Regions from separate parts of the Shewanella sedimentimangrovi genome, predicted to be linked through region 3. Evidence: predicted binding sites of a transcription regulator. Region 3 holds the regulator's gene; each other region holds the start of a gene.
The links. Region 3 encodes sigma-54, which starts transcription at its own class of promoters, with help from an activator protein. Its sites were predicted from a motif close to GTTGGCACGNNNNTNGNNT; they were not measured.

Region 1 (3,279 bases), 120 kb from region 3:
ACTTTTCACAGTGACAAACTCAGGATAGGCGTCGATACCGCAGTCCGATGCATCCATACCGTTGTACTCTTCTTCTTCGCTGACGCGGATCCCCATGGTAAGTTTCAAAGCCAGCCATACCAGCAGAGAGGCAGCAAAGACCCAGGCAAAAATGGCACCTATGCCGATAAGCTGCCCAAGCAAGGTCGCATCCGCGTTCGACAGGGGCACCAGCAACAAGCCAAAGATACCGGCAACACCGTGCACTGAGATAGCGCCAACCGGGTCGTCAATCTTGACTCTGTCGAGGGCGACAATGGCAAACACCACCATGGCACCGGCCGTCAGGCCTATGGCCGCCGCCAAGCCCAGAGACGGAGACAGGGGATCCGCTGTGATGGCCACCAGACCTGCCAGGGCGCCGTTAAGAATCATGGTCAGATCCGCCTTGCCCCAAATCATCTTACACACCACCAGAGCCGCAATGGCACCGAAAGCAGCAGCCGAGTTGGTGTTGACGAAAATCTTGGCTACGGATGTCGCATTGGCAGCATCGGACACCATCAGTTGTGAGCCACCGTTGAAGCCGAACCAGCCCATCCACAGGATGAACATCCCCAGGGTCGCCATCGGCAGGTTAGAGCCGGGGATCGGATTGACCTGACCATTGGGACCGTATTTGCCACGGCGGGCGCCGAGCAACAGGACACCGGCGAGCGCGGCTGCAGCCCCGGCCATGTGCACAATACCGCTGCCGGCAAAATCAACGAAACCGGCCTTGGAAACAAAACCGCCGCCCCAGGTCCAATAACCTTCCACCGGATAAATGACCGCCGTCATAACTACGGAAAACGCCAGGAAGGCCCACAGTTTCATGCGCTCGGCCACGGCACCTGAGACTATCGACATGGAGGTCGCCACAAACACCACCTGGAAGAAGAAATCCGACTCCAGGGCATGGCTGGCATCCCCTGCCTGGCTGCCTATCAGGGCGCCGAAGCTCGGCAGGAAGCCTCCCTCACTGTTATCCACATACATGATGTGGTAACCCACCATCAGGTAGGTAATGCAGGCTATGGAATACAGACACACGTTTTTGGTGAGGATTTCTGTGGTGTTTTTGGAGCGCACCAGACCGGCCTCCAACATGGCGAAACCGGCCGCCATCCACATCACCAACGCACCGGATATCAGAAAATAAAAGGTATCCAACGCAAATCTCAGTTCGGCCACCGTCAGGCCCAGCTTAGTAATTTCTTCCATCTTGGTCCCCCTTAAAGCGCTTCTGTGTCTGTTTCGCCGGTACGGATACGGATCGCCTGTTCCAGATCCATCACGAAAATCTTGCCGTCACCAATCTTGCCGGTGTGAGCGGCGGCGGTGATGGCCTCCAGCAACAATTCGACGTTTTCGGCCTTGGTGGCAATGTCCAACTTAATCTTGGGCAGAAAGTCCACCTGATACTCGGCACCTCGGTACAGCTCTGTGTGCCCCTTTTGTCGACCAAAGCCTTTCACTTCGGTCACTGTCATCCCCTCAATCCCCATACCGGCGATGGCCTCACGGACATCATCCAGTTTGAATGGCTTGATGATTGCGCTGATCAGTTTCATCCCAACCTCCAACATAAGCTGTCGTTATCAAATTGTGACAAAGACAATTCAAGCATCGGGCCAGATATTCAACTCATTGTTATTAAACGGATAAATAATAATTAGCGCATAAATGACGCATAAAAACGCACCTTTTTAGTGCATTTATGCAACCACTGCCCCATGTTGGCGCAGGGCCAGGGCACGGTCTTATACACTGGACCTAAGCAGTATTGGCTTTCACGCTTAAAAGGCGTTTACTGGAATAAAACGCAGACAGGAGAAACAACTTATGTTGATGGAACATCAGGCACTGCTGCTGGTGGTGGATGTACAGGGCAAGCTGGCCCGCATGATGCACGACAGCGATGGCTTGCACGGCCAATTGCTCACTCTTATCCGCGGGATAGGTCTGTTCGATATTCCCACCCTGTGGCTGGAACAATTGCCGGATAAGCTGGGCGCGACCTCAGAAGAGCTGGCCTGCGAACTGCGTCAGCGTTGCCAGCCCATAGCCAAGGCCCACTTCAGTGCCTGGCCCAACGCCGAGTTTCGCGACGCCCTGACCCTCAGCGGCAGACGCAAGGTGATCCTGTGCGGCATAGAGACCCACATCTGCGTCTACCAGACCTGCCGCGATCTGCTGGACGCAGGTTTTGAAGTACATCTGGTCGCCGACGCTGTGGGTTCACGCACCGAAGCCAATCGGCAACTTGGCCTGGCCATGATGCAACAGGCCGGAGCCACATTAACCAACGTCGAATCTTTACTGTTCGAGCTGCAACACGAAGCCAGCGGTGAACGCTTCAAATCGCTGCTGCAACTGATTAAATAATCGCCAACATAAATAAAATGGGGCCATAGTCGTGGCCCCTTTCACATTTTCGCGCTTCAAAGGATGTGTTGCAGCAAAAGCTAATGTAAAACAGAGCTTTTACCACACCGAGAAACGCATTTATGAACAGGGGCAGTCTCACTTCCAAGATCCTCGGCCTTATGCTGACCCTGATCCTGCTTTCTTCCGGATTGGCCCTGTTTGCCATAGCCAATCTGTCCTACAGCCTGGGGGATGCCAGAGCGGTGAACGCCTCCGGCTCATTGCGGATGCAGAGCTACCGCCTGATGCTTTACACCCACGCGGGCAAGGAGCAGCTGCAAGCCAAAATCCAGGAGTTTGAGACCACGCTCAACTCAGATGCGCTCAAACGCTCACAGGACTGGACCAGTCCGGAGCGCTTGCGGCAGCAATATTTGCTGGTTCAGAACAAATGGCAGCATATGAAGCAGCTGGCCATGGCCGAGGATTCCGGGCGCTATGGGGCACTGTTGCAGGATTTTGTCGACACCATAGATCTGCTGGTGCTGGAAACCGAACTCCACGCCGCCTTCAAACTAAAACTGCTGGCCGCCAGTCAGGCCATGGGCTTGGGACTGATGCTGCTGGTGGCCTTTTTCGCGGTGCGCTATACCCGTCGCAAGGTGGTGGTACCGCTGCAGCAACTGATGCACTCGGCCAACACCATAGCCAAAGGCAACTTCGATGTGCAGTTGCCCGAAACCGAATACCTGGAGCTGCAGGCGCTGACCCACGCCCTGGACAGCACGGCCAAAGAGCTGTCGGCCCTCTATGGCGATCTTGAACATCAGGTACAGGAAAAAACCCGCGCCCTCAGCCGTGCCAACGGCGAACTGGCCCTGCTGTATGACA
Region 2 (3,279 bases), 1.9 Mb from region 3:
CTCATGCCACTCACCGTGGTACACCAGGCAGTTGTGATCCACCAGCTGCTCCGGCTTGGACGGCTCGCCGTGACGGGCAATATAGTCGGGTGATGCCAGCAACATGAACTGGCACTTCATCAAGGGGCGGGCCACCATGCCCAGGGGCAATTGCTCGGACATGGTGAGCAACAAATCCAGGCCTTCGCTGACCACGTCAACCTTATGATCGAGCAGGCTCACCTGCAGTTCAAGCTCGGGATGACGGGCCATAAACTCAGGTAAGGCGGGGATGATGTGCATGGTGCCGAAGGATTGGGAAATCCCCACCTTGAGCACGCCGCGGGTGGCATCATTGAGGTTATGGACACTGGCCACGGCCTGATCGGCGTCGCGCAGCAGTTCCTCCCCCTGCACGTACAGCAAATGACCTGCTTCCGTGAGACTGAGACTGCGGGTGGTGCGCTGAATAAGCTGCACTCCGAGTTTATGCTCCAGATCCGCTACCTGGGTACTGACCTTGGACTTGGAAATCCCCAAACGCCGGGCAGCAGCACTGAAGCTACCGGCACGGGCTACGTGGGTAAAAATGGCGATAGGTTCTAACAGTTCTAACATTAAGCTGGCCTTAAACTGTTTTCGACTGGCTATTGGCCGTTAATCGCCTGGACGCTGCCGCAGCAAAAAAACGGATACCATATCGATGATATTCAAGAAGATATACCAAAAACACACACTGAGGTAGAGTCCGGAGCACCGGTATTTTTACCGGATTTTTTGTTATTTTTTAGAAGTATAACAAATTATCTGACCGCGACTCCAGCGAGCCGCCATCTTACTGTCATAACTGCCTGGGTAGCCGGGGCAAATCCGACCTATAAAAGCCACGAAATGGGCTTAACCCGCCCCGGCGCAACCGGCTAAAAAACGAATAAAAAAAGCCCCGGAGGGGATCCGGGGCAAAAGACTTTTCAGCCTAAGTTCAAAGGAAACACTTCATTGGCTTTAGCGGGTACGGGGACCTTCAATCACTCCCGGTTTATTCACGCAACTCGACTTGCTCACGCTGTGCCAGGGGGTAATCCCTGAGTTCAGGAATTTCTTCCCGGACGCGGTTTTCCAACACCAGCAACTCTTCAAAGTTTTCACACATCTTGTCGGCGCGGGCCTCAATCACCTCGGCCTGGGCTTCCATTTGCTTTTCAATATCGTCGCCAATGGATTCCATCTTCTTACCGAAATTCTCCATCTTCTCTTCGAAGCTGCCGCCTTCGGCAGAGAGTATCTGGCTACCCAGGTTGATCATCAGGGTACCCACAGAGTTCTGTACCATCTGCTCGATTTCCTGCTCAAACTCTTCGTTGAATACTTCATCCATTGAGTCTTCGGTGGCGCCCACATAGTAGCTGTCGCCGTTACGGTACATGACCTTGTCCATACGCTTTTGCAGATTGGCCACCAGCTCGTCCACCTTGGCACCTGTGTCATCACCCAGCAGCGGGGTCAGGGCCATGCTCACCGCCTGACTGGCCAAAGACACGGCCTCGGTCACCAAAGTTACAAACTCGGGAACTTGCTTGGCCAAACCATCGGAATACTGTTCCAGCAGCGCTTTTTGCTTGCTGTTGAGGCTGACTTCTTCGCCATCGACAAACAGCCTGCCCGGCTCGATGCGGTACTGTTCCTTACCCTTGCTGCTGAACACCATCTTTTTCGGTTCCATGGTCAGATCGTAATTCAGGCTGACATTGCATTCCTGGTGATCTTCATGGGCCATAACAGGTGCAGTGCTACAGATCATGGTGGCGAGGGCTATCCCTGTGAGCATTGAAGGTAATTTCATTTGCGTTCCATCCTGTGATTGTCGATTTCGATGGTTTGGATAAAGCACGGAGCGTGCCAAAATTGTATCTATCTGATTTTATTGAATTATGATGAACTTTACTGATAACAAAAAGCAGCCTTGGTGAGTCTGACCACCACTAAGTGGTGATTTTCACCAAGGTGTTGGCAGCAGGATCAGAAGATGGAGCGCCCCAGTGCCTGACACAGGCGTTCGAGCAGGGCAGTACCGGCCAGGGAATTGCCATGGCCATCCAGCTCAGGGGACCAGACACAGACGGACAGGAGACCGGGGATCACGGCGATAATGCCGCCACCGACGCCACTCTTACCGGGCATGCCAACCCGGTAGGCAAATTCGCCGGCGCCATCGTAAAGCCCCGAGGTGGCCAGCAGGGCGTTGAGCTGACGGGTTTGGGTGGCGCTGACCAGTTGCTGACCGCTGAGGGTTTGGCCCCTGTTGGCCAGGTACAGCATGGCCCGGGACAAGTCGGCACAGCTCATTTTAAGGGCGCAGTAATGGAAATAATTGCGCAGCACTGCATCCACATCATTGTGGAAATTGCCGAAGGATTTCATCAGATAGGCGATGGCGGCGTTGCGGGCACTGTGCTGGTATTCGGAATCGGCAACCTGCTTGTCATAGCAGATGCCGTTGTTGCCACTCATCATGCGCACCACTTCCAACATCCGCTGCTTGGGCGCCCCCAGGCGGCTTTGCAGCAAATCGGCTATCACCAGGGCGCCGGCATTGATAAAGGGGTTGCGGGGAATACCGCGCTCCAGTTCCACCTGCACCAGGGAATTGAAGGAATGGCCCGAGGGCTCTTTGCCCACCCTGCCCCAGATTTCCTGCTCTTCATAGAGCATCAGAGCATTGGTGAGACTGAATACTTTGGAAATACTCTGGACCGAGAAGGGCTCCAGGTAATCTCCGGCACCGACTGTGGTGCCGTCGATGGAGGTGACGGCGATCCCAAGCTTGTTGGGATCGACGTCGGCAAGGGCCGGAATATAATCCGCCACCTTGCCCTTGCCGAGCAGCGGCCGGGTTTGTTGGACTATCTCGTCGAGCAAGCCTGGTTCAAGCGACAACTGCTCGGTCACGATTTAGCCCCACCAAATGTCGTACAGTTCGCTTACTTCGACATTGGCAACGCTCTGGTTTGCCCAGAACGCCTTGACCGCGGCTCTGTCTTCCTCGGTGCACTTACCCAGGGTTTGAGTGGCAATAATGCCTTCCCACTCGCGGTGACCACCACCGTGGAAGCCCAGCTTACGCGCCTCGATAACATCGTCGATGAACTTATCCACTATGGTGTCGATATCGGCTTCGGCGACCTTGGCATCAAACTCCCAGCTGATGTCAAAGCCCAGTTCTTGGAACTCATCCACACGCAGTTTCTTGCGCAAGCGGCGGCTGCGATTCTTGGCCATTGTGATTTCCTCTTCTTGGTT
Region 3 (3,279 bases):
AATTACCAGGAACAGCTGGAGCCCAAGCCCGAAGAACAGGATCAGAATAAGGAGCCGGTTCGCCAATGACGGAACTGACCCTTAAGGCCAGCAACCTGGCCAAAAGCTACAAGAACCGCACCGTGGTCAAGGACGTCAGTCTGAGCGTGCGCACCGGCCAGGTGGTCGGCCTGCTGGGTCCCAATGGCGCCGGCAAAACCACCACTTTCTACATGGTGGTGGGGTTGGTGAAAAGTGACAAGGGCAGCATCCATATCAACGAAGACGATCTGACCCTGGACCCCATGCACCTGCGGGCCCGCAAGGGCATAGGCTACCTGCCCCAGGAAGCCAGTATTTTCCGTAAGCTGTCCGTGTATGACAACATCATGGCGGTACTGCAAACCCGCAAGGAGCTGGACCAGGATCAGCGCGAAGAGGAACTGGAGCAGCTGTTGGAAGAGTTCCACATCACCCATATCCGCGACAACATGGGCATGTCCCTGTCCGGTGGTGAACGGCGCCGGGTCGAAATCGCCCGGGCCCTGGCCGCCAATCCGCGCTTTATTCTGCTCGATGAACCTTTCGCCGGCGTCGATCCTATTTCGGTCATCGACATCAAGAAAATAATTGAGCAGCTCAAGAGCCGCGGCCTCGGCGTATTAATCACAGATCACAACGTCAGAGAAACCCTTGATGTCTGTGAAAAAGCCTACATAGTCAGCCATGGCAACCTCATCGCCGAAGGCACCCCTGCCGAGATTCTGGACAATCAGCAGGTGCGGGCGGTGTACTTGGGTGAGCAATTCAGGCTATAGTTAAATTTAGCCTGATCTCTATCTCATTAAGGAAGAGTGCAACTGGCCAGCAGTTCACAAAACTGATAGAAAACAGCTTTCTGATAACAATAACAGTCAAGGATCCGCAGTAGATGAAAGCGTCACTCCAGCTCAAGCTGGGCCAACAACTGACCATGACGCCGCAATTGCAACAGGCCATCAGGCTGTTGCAACTTTCTTCACTTGAACTGCAACAGGAAATTCAACAAGCGCTGGATTCCAACCCATTGTTGGAGCTGGACGATGACCAATTCGACAGCCAGGAGCGCAGCGATTCAGACCACAGGGAGCAGGACGACTTCTCCGAGCCCGTCACCGCCAGCAGTAACGATGACAGCTCCACCCTGGAAACCTCCGACGCCCTGACCCAGCAGTCCATGCCCGATGAATTGCCCATGGATACCACCTGGGACGAAGTGTTCACCGCCGCCCCTGCTTCCGGCAGCGGCTCCATGATGCGCGATGATGATATGCCCTTCCAGGGAGAGACCAGCGACGGTCTTTATGAACACCTGGAATGGCAAAAGAACCTCACCCCTTTCTCAGACACCGACATGGCCATAGCCACCGCCATCATAGACGCCATAGATGAACGCGGTTACCTGACCCAGACCACGGAAGACATACTCGAAGCCATGGGCGACGATGAAGTGGAGCTGGACGAAGTGGAAGCCGTACTTAAGCGCATCCAACACTTCGACCCCATAGGGGTGGCGGCAAGGGACCTCAGTGAATGCCTGCTGATCCAGCTGGCCCACTTTGCCGCCGACACACCACACCTGGAAAACGCCAAACTACTGATCCGCGACCATCTGGATCTGATTGCCGCCCGGGACTTCCGCACCCTAATGCGTAAAACCCGTCTGAAGGAAGATGAGCTGCGTGAAGCCATAGTGCTGATCCAGAGCCTCAATCCCCGTCCGGGCGAACAGGTCACGTCCGGCAAGGACGAGTACGTTATCCCCGACGTCTCTGTGAGTAAGAAAAATGGCCGCTGGGTGGTGGAGCTCAATCCCGATTGCATGCCCAAGCTCAACGTCAATCAGCATTACGCCGCCATGGCCCGCACCAGTCGCAGTCAGGCCGACAGCCAGTTTATCCGCGGCCATCTGCAGGAAGCCAAGTGGTTTATCAAGAGCCTGGAAAGCCGCAACGACACCCTGCTCAAGGTGGCCAATTGCATAGTGCAGTTCCAGCAGGGCTTTTTCGAATACGGTGAAGAAGCCATGAAGCCCATGGTGCTGAACGACATAGCCGAAGCGGTGGAAATGCATGAATCCACCATTTCCAGGGTGACCACCCAAAAGTACATGCATACCCCTCGGGGCATTTTCGAATTGAAATATTTCTTCTCCAGCCATGTCAGTACGGAAGACGGAGGAGAATGCTCGTCTACGGCCATCCGCGCCTTTATCAAGAAGTTGGTGGCTGCAGAAAATCAGAAGAAACCATTGAGCGACAGCAAAATGGCGGAACTTCTGGCGGAACAGGGAATCAACGTTGCTAGACGTACCATTGCAAAGTACCGTGAAGCAATGCTGATCCCGCCGTCAAACCAGCGTAAAAGCTTATAACTCACTGTAAATACTGGAGGAAAGTGTCTATGCAAATCAATCTGACTGGGCACCATATCGAAATTACAGATTCACTGCGTAACTATGTAGAGAGCAAATTTACCAAGCTTGAACGCCACTTCGAACAGATCAATAATGTGCACGTTGTTCTCAATGTTCAAAAAATGCAGCAGATTGCAGAAGCCAAGCTGCACCTCAATGGTGGTGAAGTGTTTGCCACGTCTGAGCATGAAGACATGTACGCCGCCATCGACGCTCTGATTGATAAATTGGATCGTCAGGTCATCAAACACAAAGAGAAACTGACTAAGCACTAAAAGATGGAACTGAGTACCATCCTGAGGCCGGAGTGCACCACCTGTGCCACTCCGGGCAGTAAGAAAAAGGTACTGGAACTGATCAGCGATATCGCCAGCGCCCAGTACCCCACCCTCTCTTCTCAAGAGATCTTCGAAAGCCTATTGGCCCGAGAAAAAATGGGAAGCACAGGCATAGGCAATGGTATTGCCATCCCCCATGGCCGCCTGAACAGCATAGAGACCCCGATCGCCGTGCTGGTCAAATGTGAAGAGGCCATCAGCTTTGACGCCATAGATAAACAACCGGTTGACATACTGTTTGCGCTGCTGGTGCCATCGGACCAATGTCAGCAGCACCTGAGCACACTCGCCGCCATGGCAGAAAAGCTCAACGACAAGCAGATCATCAAGCAACTGCGCAAAAGCCAGGATGACGGTGAACTCTATCAGGTGATCACCGGATGAAACTGGTCATAGTCTCGGGGCGTTCCGGTTCGGGCAAATCCGTTGCCCTGAGGGTCTTGGAAGACCTCGGCTATTACTGTGTCGACAACCTGCCACTGCCGCTGATAGGCCCCTTGTTGGCCC

Region 1: JYB85_RS15105 (P-II family nitrogen regulator) is a predicted target of sigma-54. The motif match lies at 1,639-1,657, and genes of this name have one in related genera.
Region 2: JYB85_RS04925 (YggN family protein) is a predicted target of sigma-54. The motif match lies at 1,865-1,883, and genes of this name have one in related genera.

The regions. Positions count from the first base shown of each region.
Region 1 covers NZ_CP071502.1:3,412,013-3,415,291, forward strand. Annotated here, with positions in the region: gene JYB85_RS15100 (ammonium transporter) at 1-1,242, opposite strand, end outside; gene JYB85_RS15105 (P-II family nitrogen regulator) at 1,254-1,592, opposite strand; gene JYB85_RS15110 (hydrolase) at 1,864-2,406, shown strand; gene narQ (nitrate/nitrite two-component system sensor histidine kinase NarQ) at 2,529-3,279, shown strand, end outside.
Region 2 covers NZ_CP071502.1:1,158,320-1,161,598, reverse strand. Annotated here, with positions in the region: gene JYB85_RS04930 (LysR family transcriptional regulator) at 1-597, opposite strand, end outside; gene JYB85_RS04925 (YggN family protein) at 1,019-1,822, opposite strand; gene glsB (glutaminase B) at 1,999-2,928, opposite strand; gene JYB85_RS04915 (50S ribosome-binding protein YggL) at 2,932-3,258, opposite strand.
Region 3 covers NZ_CP071502.1:3,528,042-3,531,320, forward strand. Annotated here, with positions in the region: gene lptA (lipopolysaccharide transport periplasmic protein LptA) at 1-69, shown strand, start outside; gene lptB (LPS export ABC transporter ATP-binding protein) at 66-797, shown strand; gene JYB85_RS15750 (RNA polymerase factor sigma-54) at 911-2,392, shown strand; gene hpf (ribosome hibernation promoting factor) at 2,422-2,709, shown strand; gene ptsN (PTS IIA-like nitrogen regulatory protein PtsN) at 2,713-3,156, shown strand; gene rapZ (RNase adapter RapZ) at 3,153-3,279, shown strand, end outside.